2 regions of the Brevundimonas sp. SGAir0440 genome follow, and region 1 is predicted to be linked to the other one. Evidence: predicted binding sites of a transcription regulator. Region 1 holds the regulator's gene; the other holds the start of a gene.
The links. The regulator LexA, encoded in region 1, represses DNA repair genes until DNA is damaged. The targets are predictions, from matches to a motif close to ATGTTCNCNANNTGTTCT.

Region 1 (6,043 bases):
CGATATGCAGATAGCCTGTCGGCGAGGGGGCGAAGCGGGTGACGACAGTCGAGGAAGGTGGGGTCATGGGGGAGGGGTCCGTAAGCGAGGCCCTTATACGCCCCGATGCGGCAAAACCTACCCCCGCTGCGCGATTGCGCGCCTGGCTGCACGCCGAGGTCGCCGCCCAGACCCTGAGATGGCGGCTATGGGCGCCGGTCGCATTCGGCGCGGGCGGCGGCGTCTATTTCGCCCTGCGAGCCGAGCCGGTCTTGTGGCCCTTGCTGCTGGGCGCCGCCTTGGCCTTTGGGCTGTGGGTTGCGGCGCGCCGGCGCGGCGGGTCGCGGCGCCTGACCTGGCTGCTCTTGATGCTGGCCTGCGTTTCAGGCGGGCTGGCGGCGGCCAAGGTGCGCACCGAAGCCGTCGCCGCGCCGATCGCGCCCGTCCTCAGCGAACCGACCGTGATCGAAGCCTGGGTCGTCGATGTCGACAGCCCAGGGCAGCGCGGCGCGCGGGTCGTGATCGCGCCGGTCTGGATCCGCGGACTGACGCCCGAACAGACGCCGGTGCGCTTGCGGGCGACGGTGCGAGGCGACCCGCCGCGGCCTGGCGAAGCGATCCGCCTGTTCGGCATTCTGAATCCGCCGCCTGCGCCGGCCAGCCCCGGCGCCTACGACTTCGGGCGCAACGCCTTCTTTCAGGGCATGGGCGGCGTGGCGTTCGCCTTGGGCGACACGCGTACAGCCGATCTGGCCCCGCCGCCGTGGCGGCTTCGACTTGAAATGGCGATCAATGGCGCCCGCTTCGCATTGGCCGAACGGATCGTGGCGCGGCTTGGCGAACGAACCGGCGGGATCGCGGCGGCAATGACCACCAGCCATGAAACCTGGATCAGTCAGGAGGACATGGATGTGATGCGCGATTCCGGCCTGGCGCACATCCTTTCGGTGTCAGGGCTGCATATGGCCATCGTCGGCGGTTTCGTCTTCTTCGCCGTGCGGCTGGGCGTCGCGGCCTGGCCCTGGTTGGCCCTGCGAGTTCACGGCAAGAAGGTCGCGGCCTTGGCGGGCCTGACGGCGGTCGGGGTCTATCTGGTGGTGTCGGGCGCGCCGCCGCCGGCCGAGCGGGCGGCCATCACCGCCTCCATCGCCTTTCTCGCCATCCTGCTGGATCGGCAAGCTGTGACGATGCACGGCCTGGCGGTCGCGGCCTTCATCGTTTTGGCGATACAGCCTGAAGCCATCGTCACGCCGGGCTTTCAGATGTCGTTCGCGGCGACGGCGGCCTTGGTCGCCCTGGTAGAGGCCTGGCCGAAGCGCCCGCGCGAAATATCGGCGCCCTGGCCGATCCTGGCAGTCCAACGGCTGGGCGGTTGGTTGACGGCGGCTGTGGCGGCCAGCGTCGTCGCAGGATTGGCGACGGGACCGTTCGCCATGCAGCATTTCAACCGCACCGCCATGTACGGACTGCTCGCCAATCTCGGCACGTCGCCCGTGGCGGACTTCATCCTGATGCCGGCGCTGGCCTTAGGCGCAGCGTTCGAGCCCTTGGGGCTGGGGGGACCGTTCTTGGCGGTCGCGGGATGGGGCGTGGATCTGATGCTGGCGATCGGCACGTGGACGGCGGGAATGCCCGGCGCGGTCAGAACCGTCGCCAGCGCGCCGAACTATGTCCTGCCGATCGCCTTTCTGGGCGTGCTGTTCGTCTGCCTGTGGCAGGGCCGCCTACGATGGTTGGGACTGCCGTTCGCAGCGGCAGTCTTGATCTGGCCGCGTGCGCCGACGCCGGACCTCTGGATTGGCGATGGCGGGACGAACGCCGCCTTTCATCGTGGTCAGGCGGGGGTCGTCGTGCGGCCTGGCGTGCGCGAATTTGCAGTCGATCTCTGGTCACGAAGACGGGGGCTGACGATGACGGACCGGTCGGAGACGGGCTGGATCTGCGGCCGCTTCTCCTGTCGACCGGACACCGATGAGGCCGGGCCCGTAGCAATCTGGTGGGGGCGAAAGTCGCCGAGCTCCGATCAGATGGAGATGTTATGCCGCGCGGCGCCCGTCGTCAGCGTCCGCGCCGTCGTCAACTCAGTCCCGAGCGCCTGTCAGGATCGCCTTGTTCTGGACGGCGTGGACTTTGCGCGAGGCGGGGCGGTGGAGTTGTGGCGCGTCAGTTCGGGCGAGCCGAACCGATGGCGCGCGGTGTGGACGGCCGATGTTCGCGGCGACCGCCCCTGGACGCGTCAGTCCGATCCGGAGGTCAGTGATACCGGCGCATGAGGCCGACCAGCTTGCCCTGAACGGCGACCTGATCGGAGCCGTAGATCTTGGTTTCGTAGTTGCGGTTGGCGGGTTCCAGGGCGATCGAGGCCCCCTTCTTGCGAAGGCGTTTCAGCGTCGCCTGCTCGCCCTCGACCAGAGCCACGACGATCTCGCCGGAGGCGGCGTTGTCGGTCGATTTGATCACCACCATGTCGCCGTTCAGGATACCGGCTTCGATCATGGAGTCGCCTTCGATCTCCAGCAGGTAGTGCTCGCCAGAACCCAGCATCGATTCCGGAACCGGATAGCGGGCGGTTTCATGCTCGATCGCGTCGATCGGCGTGCCGGCGGCGATCTTGCCCATCAGCGGCAGTTCGCGGGTGTCGTTCGCCGCCATCGGGGCCGCAGGTCTGACACCGCCGCCGCCCTCGATGACGTCGGGCTTGAACCCGGCGCGACCGCGCGGCGCGCCGGCCGTCGCCTGTTCGGGCAGTTTCGTGACTTCCAACGCGCGGGCGCGATGAGCGAGACGGCGGATGAAGCCGCGTTCCTCCAGCGCGGTAATCAGCCGGTGAATGCCGGACTTGGAGGCCAGATCGAGCGCCTCCTTCATCTCGTCGAACGAAGGGGAGACGCCGGTCTCCTGGATGCGTTCGTGGATGAACATCAGCAATTCGTGCTGTTTGCGCGTGAGCATCGCCAGGCCCTCATGCGCCCGCCGACGAATCGGAACGGGCCGTGAACATTTGTCGATGTTCTGTAAGTGTTCCTTGCTAATGTCAACTTAACGGCGAGGCTTGCCGCCGCATCTCGGCTCAGACGGACAGCAGCTGACGGGTCGCCGCCTCGACATCAGCCTGACGCATCAGGCTCTCGCCGACCAGAATCGCCTGGGCATGGGCAGCCGAGACGCGCGCCACGTCGTCGGGCGTGAAGATGCCGCTCTCTGCGACCAGCAGAGCGCGCACGGGGCTGAGCATGGACAGCCGCTCCGTGGTTTCCAGATCGACCTCGAACGTGCGCAGCGAGCGATTATTGACCCCCACCAGATCGCCGCCGAGCGCACAGGCGCGCGCCATTTCTTCCTCGTCGTGGGTCTCGATGAGCGCGTCCATGCCAAAGCGTTCGGCTTCCGACAGCAGTTCAGCGGCCAGGCTGTCATCAATCATGGCGAGGATGATCAGGACGCAGTCGGCGCCAAGGGCGCGGCTTTCGGCGACCTGCCAGGGATCGACCAGGAAGTCCTTGCGCAGGCAGGGCAGGGCGACGGCCTCGCGGGCCTGGCTTAGATAGGCGTCGTCGCCCTGGAAGCTGGGGCCATCGGTCAGCACCGACAGACAGGCCGCGCCGCCGGCCTCATAGGCGCGGGCCAGAGCCGGCGGATCGAAATCGGGCCGGATCAGGCCCTTTGACGGGCTGGCCTTTTTGATCTCGGCGATCAGGGCGGGACGCCCGGTTTCCTCGCCTACACGTTCCAAGGCGGCGCGAAAGCCGCGTGGAGCGGATGCGGCGCGGGCCAAGGCTTCGATCGCGTCCTGTGAAGTCGCTGCCTTGCGGGCGGCGACGTCCTCGCGCTTGTAGGCGGCGATGCGGTCCAGAACGTCGGTCATGCGGGCTCTTCGATTTCCAGCGGCGTGGAGGTGATGCGGGCCAGGCGATCCAGCGCCACGGCGGCTCGACCGTCATCGATCGCGGCAGCTGCGAGCGCGGCACCCTCGGCCAGATCGGCCGCGCGATCCGACACCACGAGGGCGGCGGCGGCGTTCAGCAGTACAATGTCGCGGTAAGGGCCAGCCGCGCCGGCTAGAAGCGCGCGCAGGGCGACGGCGTTCTCCTCGGCGTCGCCGCCGCGAATGTCGGTGATAGAGGCGCGCGGCAGACCGGCGTCCTCGGGCGTGACCTGGAAGCGGCGAACCGCGCCGTCCTTCCATTCGGCGACTTCTGTAGGGCCGGAAGTCGCCAGTTCGTCCAAGCCCTGGCCGTGAACGGTCCAGGCCCGGGTGGCGCCCAGCCGGCCCAGCACCTCGGCCAGCGGCTCCAGCAGGCGCGGATCATAGACGCCCATGACCTGTCGTCTTGCAGACGCCGGGTTCGAAAGCGGTCCCAACAGGTTGAAGACAGTGCGAAAACCGATCTCGGCCCGCACCGGCCCGACATGACGCATCGCCCCGTGATAGGCTGGCGCAAACAGGAAGCAGATCCCGGCTTCGTCCAGCGCCTTCTTCTGCTGCGCTTGCGACGCCATCAGGTTCACGCCCAAGATCGACAAGACGTCGGAAGAGCCTGATTTCGATGACATTGCGCGGTTGCCATGCTTGGCGACTTTCAGACCGGCGCCGGCCAGAACCAGGGCCGCGGCGGTCGAGATATTGTAGGTGTGCTGACCGTCGCCCCCGGTGCCGCACGTGTCGATCACCTCATAGGGGTGATCCAGCGTCAGGGCGGCCTCGCGCATGGCGCCCGCGAAGGCGGCGATCTCGTCCACGGTCTCGCCGCGCATCCGCATGGCGGTGACGGCGGCGGCGACCTGCGAGGGGGTCGGCTCGCCGCGCAGGCAGGCGGCGAAGAAGTCGTGCGCCTGTTGCGACGTCAGCGGATGGCCCTCGACCAGCCGGGCGAGGATCGGCTTGAATCCGTCGCCCACGGTCAGGCGGCCGCGAGGCGCTTTACGCCGGCGATCTCGAGGAAGTTGGCCAGCATGTCGTGACCGTGTTCGGTGGCGATGGATTCGGGGTGGAACTGCACACCGTGGATCGGGCGGGTGCGATGTTGCAAACCCATGATCTCGCCGTCGGCGGTCCAGGCGGTGACCTCCAGGTCGTCCGGCAGGGTTTCGCGCTTGACCGCCAGCGAGTGATAGCGTGTGGCGGTGAAGGGCGAGGGCAGGCCGGCGAAGACGCTCTGACCCTCATGCAGGATCGGCGAGGTCTTGCCGTGCATCAGGGTCTTGGCGCGAATGACGTCGCCTCCGAAGGCCTGGCCGATGGCCTGATGACCCAGGCACACGCCCAGAATCGGCATCGATTCTGGCGCGGTCGTGATCAACGGCAGGCAGATGCCGGCTTGATCGGGCGCGCACGGGCCGGGCGACAGCAGAACGGCGGCGGGGTTCAGCGCCCACGCCTCGTCCACCGACAGGTCGTCGTTGCGCACCACATGCGTCGGCGCGCCCAACTCCGCGAGGTAGTGGACGAGATTGTAGGTGAAGCTGTCGTAGTTATCGACGACGAGGATCATGGCTTGGCTTCTAGGCGTGACGCGCGTCCGCGCCAAGCGGGCGCGGCCTTAAAGCGCATATTAACTCGACGGGACTAGGACTGGGCGGGTGAAACTCGCCGCTGAAAAAGACATCGCCGCCAAGATCGCCGCCGCCAAGGCGAAGCTGGTCGTGGTCGAAACCAGGCCCAACCCCGTCGCCGCACTTGGCGCAGCTGCGCTCGCAGCGACTGCGGCGGTTCTAATGGCGGGCGTCGTCATCATCGGACCCGGCGTGCAGTTCAACGACCCGGCGATGACGATTTCGCGCTAGCGATTGCCGGTCCGAAAGCGCCAGGCGTCTTCCGCCGCCCGCATCGGCGCCCGCGCCTTGTGCTGGGTCTCGGCATATTCGGCCGCAGGATCGCTGTCGGCGACGACGCCGGCCCCGGCCTGAACGAAGATTCGGTCGTCTGCGAACAGGGCGGTGCGCAGAGTGATGCAGATGTCCGCTTCGCCGCCGGCCGAAATATAGCCGACGCCGCCGCCGTAACCGACGCCGCGCTTTTCGCTTTCCAGTTCGTCGATGATCTCCATCGCGCGGACCTTGGGCG
Region 2 (6,043 bases), 1.3 Mb from region 1:
TGCTGGGCCGATGGGGCGCAGCCGGAGTTGTCCTGGCGGCCTTCGCGATTGCAGCGGCGCTGGGCGGTTTCAGCCTGCCGGTCCTGGGCGCGACGGTGATCGCCCTGGCGCTCAGCCTGGCGCGGCCGAAACCGCAGGACGCAGACGCCGTCTGGGGCGGCTGGCTGGGGTTGATCGTCCTGGTTCTGATCCTGGGCGGCGGGGTGCAGGCGGCGGCGCCGGAAGCCGCCTTCCTGCTGGTGTGGCCCGGTCTGATCGCCGCCCTGGCCGCCGCGTCGACGGCGGTGATCGGCGCCCGTTTCGGTTCATGGGCGTCCTTGGCGCCCGCCGTCGTCGCCACAGCACTCGTCGGCGGGTGGTTGCTGGTTCAGGGGCACGGGGTCTTCCTGGGGGTCGGCATGGACTTGCCTGGCGCAGTGGGGCCGATCGCCCTGATGATCGCGATGCTGATCCGCCCGCTGGCGCCGCGCTCGGGCCGCGCCTTGCCGATCTTCGCCGCCGCCGGTCTGTTGCTCGCCTGCGGGATCGCCGTGGCGGCGAGACTCATCGCGTGAGGCGACTGCGTTTCGCAGTCGTCGGCGCCGTGAAACCCGGCTAAGGCTACCGCTGCTGCTTCTGGGAGCCTCGGCGCGCTTGCACCATCTTCACGTCAATCCGTTCACCGTCCTGTCGTTGGCGATAGCGATCCTGGGCGCGTGGACGGCTCTGGATCTGTTCAATCGAACCCGCGACCAGATCGGCGCGACGCGGCTGCGCTGGTTGGGAGTCGCGGCCCTGGCGCTGGGCGTCAGCATCTGGTCGATGCATTTCATCGCCATGCTGGGGTTCGAGTTGAACGGTCCGGTCTTCTATGACCCCGGCCTGACGCTGGTGTCGTTCCTGCTGGCGACGGCCGGTACGGCGGCGGCCTTCCTGACGGCGGGGACAGCGCAGGCCAGCCCCCTGCGACTCGCGCCGGCGGCCTTGCTGATGGGCGGGTCCATCGTCGCCATGCACTATGTCGGGATGGCGGCGATGCGGATGAACGCCGTCCTGAGCTATCAGCCCGTGCTGGTCGCCCTGTCGGTGCTGGTTGCGGTCGCCGCCGCCTATGCCGCCCTGATTGCGGCCCGCCAGGAGCGGAGCCTGGCCTGGCGCGCGGTCGCCGCCGTGATCCTGGGTCTGGCCATCGTCTCCATGCACCATGTCGGCATGGCGGCCCTGATCCTGACCCCGATCGCCGATGCCGGGCCGGTGGAGGGCGGGGCGTCGCCGGTGGTCCTGGCGGTCGCGGTGACGACCGGGGCGGTGACACTGCTGTTTCTCGCGCTGGGCGCCTCGATCGTGGATCAGCGCGCCAATGTCCTGGCGGCCGTGGACGCCGGCGGCGTCGGCTTCTGGGAAGCGACCCTGCCGATGAAGACGACGATGATGTCGCATCGCGCGCGCGAAATCCTGTCCATCGACGCGGACAGCCGTCTGGGAGCCACCGAGATCGGCGACCGTCTGTCGCCCGAGGATCTGCCGCTGCATCGTCAGGCGCTGGAGCGCGCCTTGGCGGGCGAGGGCGAATATGATCAGGAATGGCGTCTGCCGGCCTCTGGCCGCTGGATCCATCTGCGGGGGCGCCTGATCCGCAGTCGTTCGGGCCGGCCGATCAAGATGTCGGGGGTCATCACCGACATCACCGATCGCCGCGAAGCCTTCGCCGCCCTGGCCGACAGCGAACGCTTGCAGCGACTGCTGATCAACGAACTGAATCACCGGGTGAAGAACACGCTGGCCACGGTGCAGTCCATCGCACACCAGACGGCGCGGCGCACGCCGGATGTCGCCACCTTCACCGCCCTGTTCGAGGCGCGGCTGGTGGCCCTGTCCAACACGCAGAATCTGCTGACGGCCGCGAATTGGGAGCGTGTCGATCTGCGCGCCATGCTGGCTCAGGAACTGGCCCCCTATGCCGAGGAACAGGTTCGCCTGACCGGACCGGCCGTCGATCTGAACGCGCAGCAGACCCTGGGCATGGGCATGGTCTTTCACGAACTGGCGGTGAACGCCGCCAAATACGGCGCCCTGTCGAACGCCTCGGGCTGCGTGCGGGTCGACTGGTCCGTGGCGGAAGGCCATCTGCTGCTGGATTGGGTCGAAAGCGGCGGTCCGGCGGTGTCGCCGCCTCAACGCAAGGGCTTTGGTTCGGTGCTGATCGATTCGACCATCAACCGCTCGCTGCACGGCTCGGCGGTCATGACCTACGACCCCGAAGGCGCCAGTTTCAGCCTGCGTCTTCCGCTGTAGCCTACGTCAAAAACGGTCGTAGGTTTTGAATGTTCTCGTTTTGATCGATGAGAACATCTTGTGAACCGGAACAAACCATGCACATAGTCGGCCTCACGAAACGGGGGCGGGTCCAGGCGGGTCTCTCCCAAGCTTAATGACAGGAATCATGGCAAGGGAGACGAAGGCAATGGCTTCACAGGCGGCACTCAAGTTGGTGGGCAAGGACGACGGCGACAAGCAACGCGCCCTGGAGGCGGCGATCGCACAGATCGATCGCGCCTTCGGCAAGGGCTCGGTGATGAAGCTCGGCAAGGCCGGGCAGGTGAACGAGATCGAGAGCGTCTCGACCGGTTCGCTGGGCCTGGACATGGCGCTTGGCATCGGCGGTCTGCCGGTCGGGCGGGTGATCGAGGTGTTCGGCCCGGAATCCTCGGGCAAGACGACTTTGGCCCTGCACACCGTCGCCGAAGTGCAGAAGAAGGGCGGGGTCGCCGCTTTCGTCGACGCCGAACATGCGTTGGACCCGGTTTACGCCCAGAAGCTGGGCGTCAATCTGGACGACCTGCTGGTGTCGCAGCCCGATACCGGCGAGCAGGCGCTGGAAATCGTGGATACGCTGGTCCGATCGGGCGCCGTGGACATCGTGGTCGTCGACTCGGTCGCGGCCCTGACGCCGCGCGCCGAGATCGAGGGCGAGATGGGCGACAGCCTGCCGGGCCTTCAGGCGCGCTTGATGAGCCAGGCGCTGCGCAAGCTGACCGCCTCGATCTCCAAGTCGAAATGCATCGTCCTGTTCATCAACCAGATCCGTCACAAGATCGGCGTCATGTACGGCTCGCCTGAGACGACGACGGGCGGCAATGCGCTGAAGTTCTACGCCTCGGTGCGTCTGGACATCCGCCGCACTGGCGCGATCAAGAACCGCGACGAGGTGGTCGGCAACACCACCCGGGTCAAGGTGGTCAAGAACAAGGTCGCCCCGCCGTTTCGCGAGGTCATCTTCGACATCATGTACGGCGAGGGCATCTCCAAGCTGGGCGAGGTCATCGACCTGGGCGTCAAGGCCGGCATCATCGAGAAGTCGGGCAGCTGGTTCAGCTATGACTCCACCCGGATCGGTCAGGGCCGCGAGAATGTGCGCGAGTTCCTGAAACAGAACCCCGACATCGCCGCCTCGATCGAAAAGAACGTGCGCGCCTCGACCAACAAGATCGCCGACGAACTGCTGGGCACGCCCGAGCCGGACGAAGGCCAGGACCTGGAAGGCTGACGCCGGCCTCCGAGGCTGGGCGGACTGTCAGAGTTCATCCCGGTCTCGGTCTGGTCTTTTTCACCGCTACTCCGTCGCCCCTAGCGACCCGCCACCGACCCCGCGAAGGGCGGCGGAGCGACCCGCTCGACCTCGTGTCGGGCGGGTCTTTTTCTTGTCCGGGCCTGCGATTGCGATTGGCCCAGGGCCGCGCGATAACGATGGCCATGCGAAACCGCTTTGGGTGTCTGGCTTTGCTCGCCCTCTTGGTCTGCGCGCCTCTCGCGGGTTGGCAGACCTACCAATACGTTTGGTATCAAAGCCTCTTGCCTCATGGCGTCGAGGCAAGGTGGATCGAATATCGTAAGCAAGCGGCTTGGGGCTTCGGACCCGGCGCCGACGAGGTCGGACTGATCATATATCGGCTGGAGAAGGCTTCGCTTTCAAAGATCGAAGAAGGAGGATTGGCTTATCTGTCTGACGCTTCTGAAAGCCCGGTGCTGGTGAATGCATCTCAGCGGAAGGCGAATGAGCGTCGAACCTACTGGGACTGGAAGCGCACTCCGATCGTTCCATTGTGGTCTGGACATGGGGAGCATAACTGCGGCCGAGAGCCCGGCATCGGGGCCTTCCTGGATCGCAATTATTTCCGCTGCAAACTCGATCCGAAAACCGTGTCGCGGGTCAATGCCATCATAAGCTCTGACAATGCGTTTTACGCCCGTGGGCGAGGTGGGAGCGTCGTCATCGTGGCTCCGGTTGAGAAACGCGTGATCCTAGCGTACAGCGGCTAGCAACCCTTCTAAACGAAAACGGGCGACCCGAAGGCCGCCCGTTCTGTCGTCTGTCGATGTCCGCAGCCGATCAGGCGGCGGCCTTCTCCGGGGCGAACTTACCGTAGAAGGTTTCGTTCTTCGCGGCCATGTCTCGCAGCAACTGCGGGACCTTGAAGCGGTCGCCATAGGTCGCGGCTAGACGGTCGGCGGTCTCGACGAACTTGGCCAGACCGATGCCGTCGATCATGCTGATCGGACCGCCGGTCCAGGGCGCGAAGCCCCAGCCCAGGATGGCGCCCAGATCGGCTTCGCGCGGATCGTCGATGACGCCCTCTTCCCAGCAGCGGGCCACTTCGACGGCCTGACGATACAGCAGGCGCGTCTTCAGCTCGTCGATCTGGGCGAAGGCGGTCGGCTCTTCCGGCTGGTCGATGCCTTTGGTTGTCGGGGCCAGTTCGCCCAGACCCTTCCAGATCGTCTTGGGCTTCTGATCGTAGTCGTAGAAGCCCTTGCCGTTCTTGCGACCGAAGCGACCGCCCTCGACCATCTTGGCGACGATGTCGGCGCCTTCCGATGGGACGTATTTGTCGCCCAGATCCAGCGCCGTCTGTTTGGCGATCTTGTAGGACAGGTCCAGGGCGACGTCGTCGTGCATCTCCAGCGGGCCGCGCGGCATGCCGGTCATGCGACCGACATTGTCGATCAAGGCGGGGCCATAGCCCTCTTCCAGCATCGCCATGCCCTCCATCAGGAAGGTGGAGAAGCAGCGCGAGGTGTAGAAGCCGCGGCTGTCGTTGACGACGATCGGCGTCTTCTTGATCTTCAGCACATAGTCCAGCGCCTTGGCGATGGCGGCCTGACCCGTCTTTTCGCCCAGGATGATCTCGACCAGCATCATCTTGTCGACGGGCGAGAAGAAGTGGATGCCGATGAAGTCCTCGGGCCGCACAGAGGCCTCGGCCAGGCCGGTGATCGGCAGGGTCGAGGTGTTGGAGCCGAAGACGGCGCCCTCGGCCAGTTGCGCCTCGGCGCGCTTGGTCACGTCGGCCTTGATCTCGCGGTTCTCGAACACGGCCTCGACGACCAGATCGGAACCTTTGATCAGCTCATAATCCGTCGTCGCCGTGACTGAACCCAGCAGGGCGTCATACTTCTCCTGCGTCAGCTGACCGCGCGACAGGCGCTTCTTCAGCAGTTCCTCGACGTGGGCCTTGCCCTTGTCGGCGGCTTCCTGGGTCTGGTCGATCAGGATGGTCTCGATGCCGGCCAGCGCCTGCACATAGGCGATGCCCGCGCCCATCATGCCGGCGCCGATGACCGTGACCTTCTTCGGATCGGACTTCGGCACGCCGGCCGGGCGAACGGCGCCCTTGTCCAGTTCCTGTTTGGACAGGAACAGCGAATGGATCATGGCCTGGGCCTGCGGCGTCATCAGGGTCTTGATGAAGTAGCGGGTCTCGATGCGCAGGGCCGCGTCCATCGGCACCTGGGCGCCCTCGTAAACGGCCTTCATCAGGTTCACCACGGCCGGATAGTTGCCGTAGGACTGCTTGCGCAGCATGGCGTTGCCGACCATGAAGTTCTGAATGCCGGCCGGGTGATAGGGGCCGCCGCCGGGTAGTTTGAACGCCTTCTCGTCCCAGGGCTGGACGGCTTTGCCGCCATTCTTGATCCAGGCCTTGGCGGCCTCGACCGACTGGCCCTTTTCGACCACCTCGTGGACGATGCCGGCGCCCTTGGCGTCGTTCGGGCGGAAGGACTT

Region 2: recA (recombinase RecA) is a predicted target of LexA. The motif match lies at 2,325-2,342, and genes of this name have one in related genera.

The regions. Positions count from the first base shown of each region.
Region 1 covers NZ_CP039435.1:1,899,185-1,905,227, forward strand. Annotated here, with positions in the region: gene gltX (glutamate--tRNA ligase) at 1-67, opposite strand, end outside; gene E7T10_RS09330 (ComEC/Rec2 family competence protein) at 135-2,252, shown strand; gene lexA (transcriptional repressor LexA) at 2,233-2,931, opposite strand; gene trpC (indole-3-glycerol phosphate synthase TrpC) at 3,050-3,844, opposite strand; gene trpD (anthranilate phosphoribosyltransferase) at 3,841-4,878, opposite strand; gene E7T10_RS09350 (aminodeoxychorismate/anthranilate synthase component II) at 4,881-5,471, opposite strand; gene E7T10_RS09355 (hypothetical protein) at 5,560-5,763, shown strand; gene trpE (anthranilate synthase component I) at 5,760-6,043, opposite strand, start outside.
Region 2 covers NZ_CP039435.1:569,869-575,911, forward strand. Annotated here, with positions in the region: gene E7T10_RS02695 (M20/M25/M40 family metallo-hydrolase) at 1-554, shown strand, start outside; gene E7T10_RS02700 (MHYT domain-containing protein) at 634-2,274, shown strand; gene recA (recombinase RecA) at 2,444-3,526, shown strand; gene E7T10_RS02710 (hypothetical protein) at 3,727-4,299, shown strand; gene E7T10_RS02715 (3-hydroxyacyl-CoA dehydrogenase NAD-binding domain-containing protein) at 4,370-6,043, opposite strand, start outside.